2 regions of the Carnobacterium alterfunditum DSM 5972 genome follow, and region 1 is predicted to be linked to the other one. Evidence: predicted binding sites of a transcription regulator. Region 1 holds the regulator's gene; the other holds the start of a gene.

Region 1 (5,138 bases):
GAGCAGATAATCACCTGCTCACAATTTTTTATCATAAGCTTTGATGTACGCTTATTTTTTTTTATTCGTTTTTGTCGTTTGTGTTTTCATTGACGACATCATTTGTTTAATTTTCTTCTCTGATGGTTTTTGTCCCATTTGCATCATTAACATACGCAACATATTTTCGTCAACAGGTGGATTTTTTTTGAAATAATCCATCATGTATCTTCTAGCGATGAAGAATCCACCGACAGCTCCACCAACCAAAGCTAAAATAATTAAAAAAATAGCAAGACCTAAATTCATTTTTTATTCACTCCTTTCAAACCTCTCAAGACTTAATTGTACTAAATAATAGTAAAAAAATAAACTAAAATTCTATTTCTTACACTAAAAAGTCATAATTCATGACAAATATAAACAAAAGAAAGCCCTGTAAGTAAAAATTTCAACTTACAGGGCCCTATTTTATAAGTTATTAAATGTTTCTACGACATTTTCGACTGTAAAACCATAATTTTTAATAACGGTTGCTCCGGGTGCACTTGCACCATATTTATCGATACCTATTGTAGCTCCATCTAGGCCAACATAACGCTCCCAGCCAAATGTCGCTCCCATTTCAATAGACACACGTTTACGAATTTCTTTTGGTAAAACACTTTCTTTGTATGCTGGATCTTGTTTTTCGAATAGATCAAAACTTGGGACCGAAACAACTGAAACATCTTGTCCGCTTTCTTTCAAAGCTTTTTGAGCTTCAATAGCTAAAGCAACTTCTGAACCAGATGCCAATAAAATACCTTCTGGTTTTTCGCCAGCTTGAGCTGAAATAACATAGGCTCCCTTAGCAACATTCGTACGCGCTCCAGTTTTAGTTCCCGGCAGTACAGGTAAGTTTTGACGAGATAAGACTAACATTGTTGGGTGATCATTTGATGTTACGGCTAATTCCCAAGCAGCGACAACTTCATTTCCATCTGCTGGACGGATGATCGATAGGTTAGGCATACCACGTAAACTAGATAATTGTTCAACTGGTTCATGAGTAGGACCATCTTCCCCAACTGCAACTGAATCATGTGTGAACACATAGGTTACAGGCAAATTAGAAATAGCTGCTAAACGAACGGCAGCACGCAGGTAATCAGTAAATACGAAGAATGTCCCAGCATAAGTTCTAGTACCACCATGCAAGACGATTCCGTTCATAGCAGCTGCCATACCAAATTCGCGAACGCCATACCAAATATTTCTTCCCTCATATTGGCCAGCTTTAAAATCTTTAACGTCTGCTATCATTGTATTATTAGATGAAGATAAATCGGCAGATCCGCCCCAGAAATAAGGAACTTTTTTAGCGATAGCATTCAACGCTTGGCTACCTGTAACACGAGAAGCTAATGCATTATCTTCAACATCATAAGATGGTAATTCAGCATCCCAATCAGCTGGTAATTCATTGCTTAAAGCTAATTCAAATTGTTCTGCTAGTGCTGGATAATCAGTACGGTAAGCTTCAAAAGCTGCTTTCCATTCTTCTTCAGCTTTAGCGCCTTTTTCGATCATTGTTTCTTTAAAACGGTCAGCTACTTCAGTAGGAACAAAGAAATCTTCGCCTTCCCATCCGTATGCTTTTTTAGCAGCTTCAATTCCTTCTGCTCCAAGTGGTGCACCATGAACTTTATGTGTTCCCGCATTAGGAGCACCAAATCCAATAATAGTTTTAACTTCGATCAAAGTAGGTTTTTCTGTTTCAGTTTTTGCAGCTTCAATGGCTGTGTTGATCTCATCTAGATCATTGCCATCTTTTACAAGAATATGTTGCCAACCATAAGCTTCAAAACGTTTTCCTACATTTTCAGTGAAGGATTTAGATGTTGGTCCATCTAAAGAGATGTCATTTGAATCATACAGAACAACCAATTTTCCAAGTCCCAAATGAGCAGCTAAACTAGCAGCTTCAGCTGAAACGCCTTCCATTAAATCGCCATCTCCACACAAAGCATATGTATGGTGATCAACAATTGAGTGTCCCTTTTTATTATAAGTAGCAGCTAAATGAGCTTCTGCCATAGCCATACCTACAGCATTTGCGATTCCTTGTCCTAAGGGGCCAGTTGTCGCTTCTACTCCATCAGTATGATTAACTTCTGGATGTCCAGGTGTTTTACTGTTCCATTGACGAAATTGTTTTAAATCATCTATTTTAACGTCATATCCAGCTAAGTGTAACAAGCTGTATAATAACATTGAACCATGTCCAGCTGATAATACAAAACGGTCACGATCGAACCATTTTGAGCTTTTTGGATTCACTTTTAATTGTTTTGTCCACAATGTGTAAGCCATTGGAGCAGCTCCCATAGGTAAACCTGGGTGTCCGGAGTTGGCTTTTTGTATGCCATCCATACTTAGTGTTCTTATTGTATTTACTGCTAATTGGTCTACGTTATCAAACAAAAAAATCATCCTTTCAATTTGAACTATCTTATAGTACCCTATTAGTTTACTATTATTTCACTCCAAGTGCAACGCTTTCACGGAGCGAATGGTACTAATTGGGATAATTTGTTGCTCACCACACTGACGAACAACTTTTTTATCTCCCATGTAGGCCTTTATTTTTTTGTATTTCTTTCAATTTTTCCGGAGTTACATCAGTACCTTCTTCATCGACTATTTTTACACCCTCAATTGTTTTTTTCATTCCACCCCTAAAGGCTTCAATGTAAGCATCTCTCAATTTCTTTTGTTCCACTTGTTCTTGTATAGTTAAGCCTTTTGTTTTCGATTTATTAGCTAAAGCATTTATTCTTTCAATTTGTTCTTTTGGCAACATTTAATCACTCCAACATTATTTTTATTTTCTTGTTCAACTATAACAAACTTCTTTAAAAAAAACATTCTTTTATCATCTTTAGCTACGAACGTTTGTTTGATTTGTTGTGCCATATATGGTAATCTTAAAATGATAAAAAAAGAAACGAGGTGTTTGTATCTATCATGGGTAAAAATCCGGAATCAAGACAAGTCGAAGTCTTGCAATATATATATAATCAAGTTAAATTAAAAGGTTATCCTCCAACTGTTAGAGAAATCGGAACGGCTGTCTCATTATCTTCTACCTCAACAGTTCATGGCCATCTTTCCCGCTTAGAAAAAAATGGTTATATCCAACGGGATCCTAGTAAACCGCGAGCAATTGAATTAACAGCATCAGGTTTAACTAAATTGGGCATTGCGTTAGATAAAATTCCTTTATTAGGAACTGTAACAGCTGGCGAACCAATATTAGCGGTAGAGGAAGCAACAGATTATTTCCCTCTTCCTCCAAACTTACAATTTGAAAATGAATCATTGTTTATGTTGACTATTCGAGGAGAAAGCATGATCAACGCAGGTATTTTTGATGGCGATGAGGTTATTATTCGTAAACAGGGCACTGCTAATAATGGCGATATTGTCATAGCTATGACTGTTGACGATGAAGCGACTTGTAAAAGATTTTACAAAGAAGAAGATCATTATCGACTACAACCTGAAAATGACACAATGAGCCCTATCCTACTTAATGAGGTTATTATTTTAGGCAAAGTCATTGGCCTATATCGTAGCCATATCCAATAATAAAAAACGAATGGACAGGAGCAAACTCCTGTTCATTCGTTTTTTTTATATTCTTGGTAACTTTAAAAGTTTTATTTACTTCAATATATTTTTTACAGGGGCGAATGTTTTCCTATGAATTGGGCATGCGCCATGTTTTTGTAAACCTTCTAAATGAACTTTAGTTCCATAACCAGCATTTTTAGAAAAACCGTATCCAGGATATAATTCATCATAGTCAGCCATCATTCTGTCCCTTGTTACTTTAGCAATAATACTGGCTGCAGCAATAGACAAACTTTTGGCGTCTCCTTTAATAAAACTTTCTTGGGGTATACTAACAGGCAAATGCATGGCATCGATCAACAGTTGTTCTGGCTGTTTAGGTAATTGTTGTACAGCCTCGATCATTGCTAATTTAGTTGCCTGGTATATATTTACTTCATCAACCACTTGATGGTCTTTTATCCCAACACCAATAGCTATCGCTGATTCTTGGATTTGGTCGAATAATGATTCTCGTTTTGCACTAGATAATTGCTTGGAATCATTGATCCCTAACACAGCAAAATCAATCGGCAATATAACAGCAGCTGCCACAACAGGTCCAGCTAATGGCCCTCTTCCTACTTCATCGATTCCAGCAATATACTGGGTCCCTTTTCCCCAAAAATAGTGCTCGATTTGAAGCATCTCTTGTTGTTTTTCAAGAATCGATTGCTGCTTTTTCAACCGATTTTCCCAAGCATTATAAGCATTTATAGCACCTTTACGTGAATCATTTTTGATCTGGACCAATCGTTCATCAGCTGGGTTTGTAATTGATGTCAAAAGATCTTTTATTGCCGCAATAGTTATTGGTTTTTCCACTCTCGTTCTCCTATTCTTTAGGTAAAGAAACCGGAGCAATATCTAGCGTGAATCGTCCTGCTTTACCACTTCTAATTTCATAGATCAACATTTCTGCTGCACGGCTGTAGTCCTCTCGAAAACCTCTTCGTTCACTGATCAGCATTAGCAGTTCAGGTGTTCCTAATTCTAATTCTTCTTTAGTTAAAAGGAATCGTTTAGCAAATGTTTCTGGATAATAAGTTTTCATTATGCCTATTCCATACATCGCAATTTCATCCATCTGCAAAATAGTATCTTTGATTGCACCTGTCAACGCTAATTTTTCTCCGACTGCTGGGTCTTCAAATTTTGGCCAAAGAATACCTGGAGTATCGAGTAATTCCAATTCTTTGCCTAGTTTTAGCCATTGTTGTGCTTTTGTCACTCCGGGTTTATTACCTGTTATCGCAACATTTTTCTTTATAAAGCGATTAATTAAGGTCGATTTCCCAACGTTAGGGATCCCAATACTCATTGCTCGAATTGCACGAGGCTTAATTCCTTTAGCAGCTCTTCGATCAAATTTTGGTTGCAAAATTTCTTTTGCTTTTTCCATAAGTTGTTTCATGCCCTTACCTTCTTGCGCAACAATAGGGACTGCTGCTATTCCTTGTTCATTAAAATAAGCTACCCATTTTTTTGTTTGAATAGGATCA
Region 2 (5,138 bases), 2.2 Mb from region 1:
TTCACAGGAAATTTATCCCATGTGCCCTTTAAATACGACTGATTAAATTCTTTGATTGGGCTTGATTCTGGATGATAATTTTTAGGTGTACAGATGCTTGAACCTAGATCCATAAAAGCTTGATTAAAATCTCCTGGTTTATATGGATCGATCAGCTCTCGCATAATACCCTCAAAAATTTTACGATTACCTGGTTTTGCAATATCCGCATCAATTTCAAATAAGCGACTTAATACACGCATTACATTTCCATCAACAGCTGGCTCGGGCAAGCCGAATGCCATACTGGCGATTGCTCCTGCTGTATAAGGACCGATCCCTTTTAATTTAATGATTTCCTTAGGATCGACAGGCATTTTCCCATCATAATTTTCCATGATTTGTTGCGCTGCAGTTTGCATATTGCGAACGCGTGAATAATACCCTAAACCCTCCCAAGCCTTTAGCAGCACATCTTCGTTTGCATCTGCTAAGCCTTTGATCGTTGGAAAAGTTTTCATGAAATTCAAGTAATAGGGAATGACCGTGTCTACTCTTGTTTGCTGTAGCATGATCTCAGATACCCAAATACGATAAGGATCATTATTTTTTCGCCAAGGCAGCTCTCGTTTTTCTAAATCGTACCAGCTAAGAAGTGTTTCCCGGAATCGTTCGATTTTTTCTTGAGGCCACATAGGTATATCAAAAATCAACTTTTGCTTTTTTTCGGTTACATTTGATTCGATTTGTGTCATTCTTCTTCGTCTTCCATTTCTTTTTCATTAATAAATTGCGAGATCAGCTCACCAGCAAAACCTTTTTGGAACAATCCACTTTTAACTTTTTGAATCTTTTTAGCTCCCTTTAATTTGGATTGCTTACGCCAAATTTTATCGCCTTGTACTTTCAATGCACTGTATTCATCGTCTTCTTCTTTTTCTGTTGAGATTTGTTCAAGTACTTGAGTGATCACATCAGATTGAAACCCTTTTTGCATCAGATTTTGACGGATCTTATTGCTAGTTTCTCTGGATGATTGTCTTGTGGACCGTCGCATCACTTTTTCGGCTAACGCGACTCCATTTTCTACCATTTGATCAAATGGGTATTGTTCCAATGCTTCTTCAATTATTTCATCATTAACTCCACGTTTTTTCAATTCTCTTTTTATCACGTAAGGCCCCTTTCCGCTAACATTTGCAGCGGTTCTTGTGTAACTTTCAGCGTACATCAAATCATTTAAATAACCTTGTTCTTTTAATTGCTCAACAACTTGATCAGCTGTTTCACGAGTAAATTCATGGGCGATCAAATCATCTTTGATTTCTTTTATTGAACGCATAGAATAATTTAGATAGACGAGTGATCTTACATAAGCTTTGCGGTACCCATCTTCAATTTCTAGCTCTTGACGGTAGGCATCTGAGACTTCCATTCCTTTATGCAAAATATGTTTAATTAAAATGGTTTCATCAACAGGAAAAGCATATTCTTCATCTAAGTAAATATTGTAGCGCCCTTTCCTTTTTTGCGCTTCAATTTTTGTGATTTTAGGTAATGCTGATGTTGAAGCTTTTTTTTTACTATTTGGTTCATATATCATAGCCTCACACTCCTACTTCAGTCTCACTAGTATAGCATAAACCAAAGACAAACACATGTTCGAAATTCGAATATTGTTGCTTTTCAAAAAAAAAACGATACTGACCTAAGTCAGAGTCGCTTTTACTTTTAGTTATTTTTTATCAGTGCTTTGGGAAATTTCTTTCTGGATCATTTCTTGGCTGACCTGCTAACGTGCTGCCATCAAATCTTGGTAGATCTAATTCCTCTTGGTTTGTTGAACTAGGCCCACTTAATTCATTATTTGGTAAATTTTTGTCTAGTGGTGTGCCTTGTAATGGATTAACATCAGGATCATATTCTTGGTATTTTAATGGATCGACTGTAGGAGTAACTTCGTCTTTAGTTTCATCTCGATTATCTTGCAATCTAGGTTTATTGTCAATTCCAATAGATTCTTCTATAATCTTGTCGTCTTTGGTCATTTTAGGTTCATTCATCTTTAACACACTCCGTCTCTTAATATCATTCTTTTATCGATCCTTTTATTCCTCATTATCGAACCGAGGAATAGAATAATTTAGTTTTATTCCTCTAAATCAACCGTAACAAATGAAAACCAAATTTTCAAAATAGACGACTTGGATTCGCCCTTCAAGTTTCAAAGCTAAAAAGAGGTTGAGAGAAAATAATCTCAACCTCTTTCAGCTTTATTTGTTTTCTTCTTCATCTTGTTGGATCGATTTTCCACCAGCTTCTTCGTATCCATCGCTGTAATAAGCATCACTTTCTGGTTGATTAGCATTTTGCTCTGGCTTTGTCTCATCCAATTTTCCAGTTCCATTTATATGTGCAGCTTTTGAAGAAGAATTTCCGCCATCAATGACTCCTTTGCTGATATTATTAGGATAAGCATGCTCTTGATCTTCAGCTACTACAGTAGATTCATCCCCCGTTAATTCAGGAGCTGCTTCATCTGTTGGACTGATCTCTTTATCTGAAGTTGAAGGCTTTTTATCGGGAGCTGTAAAAGCATCTCCTTCGATATCTTCTCTAGAAGATTGAGCTTTAGTAGGATCAAATTGTTCTTCCTCACCAGGAGTCGGTTCCATTTCTTCTTTTATAGAAACTTCAGTTGGGTTTTTAATTGCAACAGTTTCATCGTTAACCTCATCAGTCCCTTTAAGCACATCTTCAGTCACGCGAGATAAACGGTGGGTCTTAGTTGGCCCTGCACTATTGACGAGAATGACGATTTCACCTTTTTCTAATGCTTCTGTATAATGATCTCCTGGATCTTCTTCAATACCGTAATCCTCTAATGGGTTAGAAGGTTCATCCGAATTGTAGCGTCCAAAACTAAAGGTTTCTTTCAATTTTTCCCATAATGACAATCCCTCATTAGGATCTACTGCATCCACCTCAACGATCGTTAAGTCTTCTAACTCACTTTCATTCTTCTCGTTTGTTACGATAATGATTTCTTCAGCTACATAACCTTCGTTGATCAAACGTTCGACCGCACTTACGGTTTCTTCTTTTGACAAATATGTTCCTTCTACTTTTCTATCCATTAAATCCACACTCCATTTCGTATTTGTATTACTGAAATTTTTAAATTCCCATTGCCTTGCCCCTGGTTTTAAGAGCTTTTTCAGAAGCCTTGATTTATATTCATAATAGCAAAATTTCATACTGCAAGCAAAGAAGAAGCCTTTGTTTGTAGTATGAAATAAGTACAACTTTTTTATTGGATGAAAAATTCTTCGTCAACAACAATCTCAATAGTAGAGTGAGTCACATTCGCATCTTTGATTAAGTAGCGAATGTCTTCTTTAACTTGTTCTTGTTTTTGGGTATCCTCTGAGTCGAGATAGACTGTAACTACCAGAGCATTTTCTTCTCCATCGATCGACCACATATGCAAATGTGAAACGGCATGAACATCTGGAATGAGCTTTATTTTATCTTCTAATGCTTTCATGTCAACTCCTGTTGGTACAACCTCAAGAAAAACTGCTGCACTTTCTAAAAAATTTGGAATGGCTTTCGATAAAATATAACTCGCTATTACTAGTGATAAGATTGGGTCTAAAATAAACCAATTGGTATACTCTAACGCGATGCTGACAATTAAAACACCTACCCAACCTAAAACATCTTCTAACATATGCAAGTTGAGTACTTTTTCATTTTTCGATGTACCCTTGCTGATCAACCATGCGGCATAACCATTGATTCCAATTGCTACTATTGAAAGCCAGAACATCCCTCTTGAATTGACAGGCTGAGGATCAAACAACAATGGAATACTATTCATGATAACTAAAATAGATCCCCCTATCAAGATGATCGAGGTGATCAATGCACCCAGAAGTGAAAAACGCCTATGCCCAAAACTGTACCGCTCATTCGCTTCTTTCGCAGAAAATTTTTGAAAAAATAAAGCTGATCCGATAGACAAAGAATCGCCTAAATCATGGACGGCATCAGATAAGATAGCTGCACTATTAAACAGGGCTCCCAAAATAAATTCAACTACTGAAAATGTCAGATTTAAAATAAAAACAAATTTTATATTTTTGACTGCTTTACTACTGCCCGTAACAGGATGATCATGAGAATGATGATGATGATGATGCTTTTTTGTGATTTCTCTTACTGAATGGTGTTGGTCCTGTTCCGTTTCAAAACCCGATTTCCGGTCGCTTGCATTATTTTCTAAAATTTGTATTTTATCAGATAATAAAATCTTTTTTACAGCTTTGAGATCGATTTCTTCTGGAAGATATATCTGACTAGTAGCATAATTTAAACGGATAGTATCACCATTTTTTAGTTGGTGCAATTTAGCTTCCATAATTTTAGTACAATTGGCACAATGTAATCCCTGAACAGTATAGTTGTTCATTTTTATTCCTCCTTATCATAAAAGCTATTGATTTTCTTCCTTTGAGTGCAAAATCACTTGTTTTAGAATACTGTAAACATGGTCATCTGTTTGACTGTAAAGCATCGTTTTTCCTACTCTTCTAGACTTTACTAAACGAGCAGCTTTCAAAAGCTTTAATTGATGAGAGATCGCAGATTGCTCAATGGATAGAATCGAAGCCAATGTTCCCACGTTTATTTCTTTACTTTCTAATAGATACAGGATTGAAAGTCGCGTAGGATCACTTAATACTTTAAAAATTTTGCTAACCGTTGCAAGAGTCTCGTCATCTAGCAATACATCTTTATCGTTATTTAACATATACTGTATTCTCCTTTCATATCCATTTATATTCATATGAACATTTTATCATATGTGGAATAATAAAAAAAGTCGGAATCTTTCTTCCGACGGTTTAACTTTCTTAAAGGGTCACTCAATTTCATCCGTTTCACTTATGATCGTCTCATCTTTTTTGTTTTGCTTGGTAGATTCTATTGTAAACATGATCTCATCTTTTTGTTCTTCTAAATACACTTTATTGTTGATAAATTCAGCAACTTTAAGAACGACTTTTTGACTGTAAAAATCAACAGCAAATGCAATAAGTTTATCCGCCTCTAAATGATATTTATTCATATGATGAGTCAGTGTATAGTTATAT

Evidence for each region. The regulator LexA, encoded in region 1, represses DNA repair genes until DNA is damaged. The targets are predictions, from matches to a motif close to CNAACANNTGTTNG.
Region 2: the regulator LexA is predicted to act here: its motif matches at 1,631-1,644, upstream of recX (recombination regulator RecX).

The regions. Positions count from the first base shown of each region.
Region 1 is NZ_JQLG01000004.1:2,197,801-2,202,938, reverse strand. Features, by position in the region: gene BR50_RS10850 (YneF family protein) at 52-288, opposite strand; gene tkt (transketolase) at 451-2,454, opposite strand; gene BR50_RS10840 (DUF896 family protein) at 2,585-2,824, opposite strand; gene lexA (transcriptional repressor LexA) at 2,989-3,612, shown strand; gene BR50_RS10830 (ribonuclease HII) at 3,688-4,461, opposite strand; gene ylqF (ribosome biogenesis GTPase YlqF) at 4,472-5,138, opposite strand, start outside.
Region 2 is NZ_JQLG01000004.1:30,348-35,485, forward strand. Features, by position in the region: gene mutY (A/G-specific adenine glycosylase) at 1-734, opposite strand, end outside; gene recX (recombination regulator RecX) at 731-1,582, opposite strand; gene BR50_RS00790 (hypothetical protein) at 1,725-2,042, opposite strand; gene BR50_RS00795 (general stress protein) at 2,253-3,116, opposite strand; gene BR50_RS00800 (cation diffusion facilitator family transporter) at 3,290-4,453, opposite strand; gene BR50_RS00805 (ArsR/SmtB family transcription factor) at 4,478-4,795, opposite strand; gene BR50_RS00810 (hypothetical protein) at 4,907-5,138, opposite strand, start outside.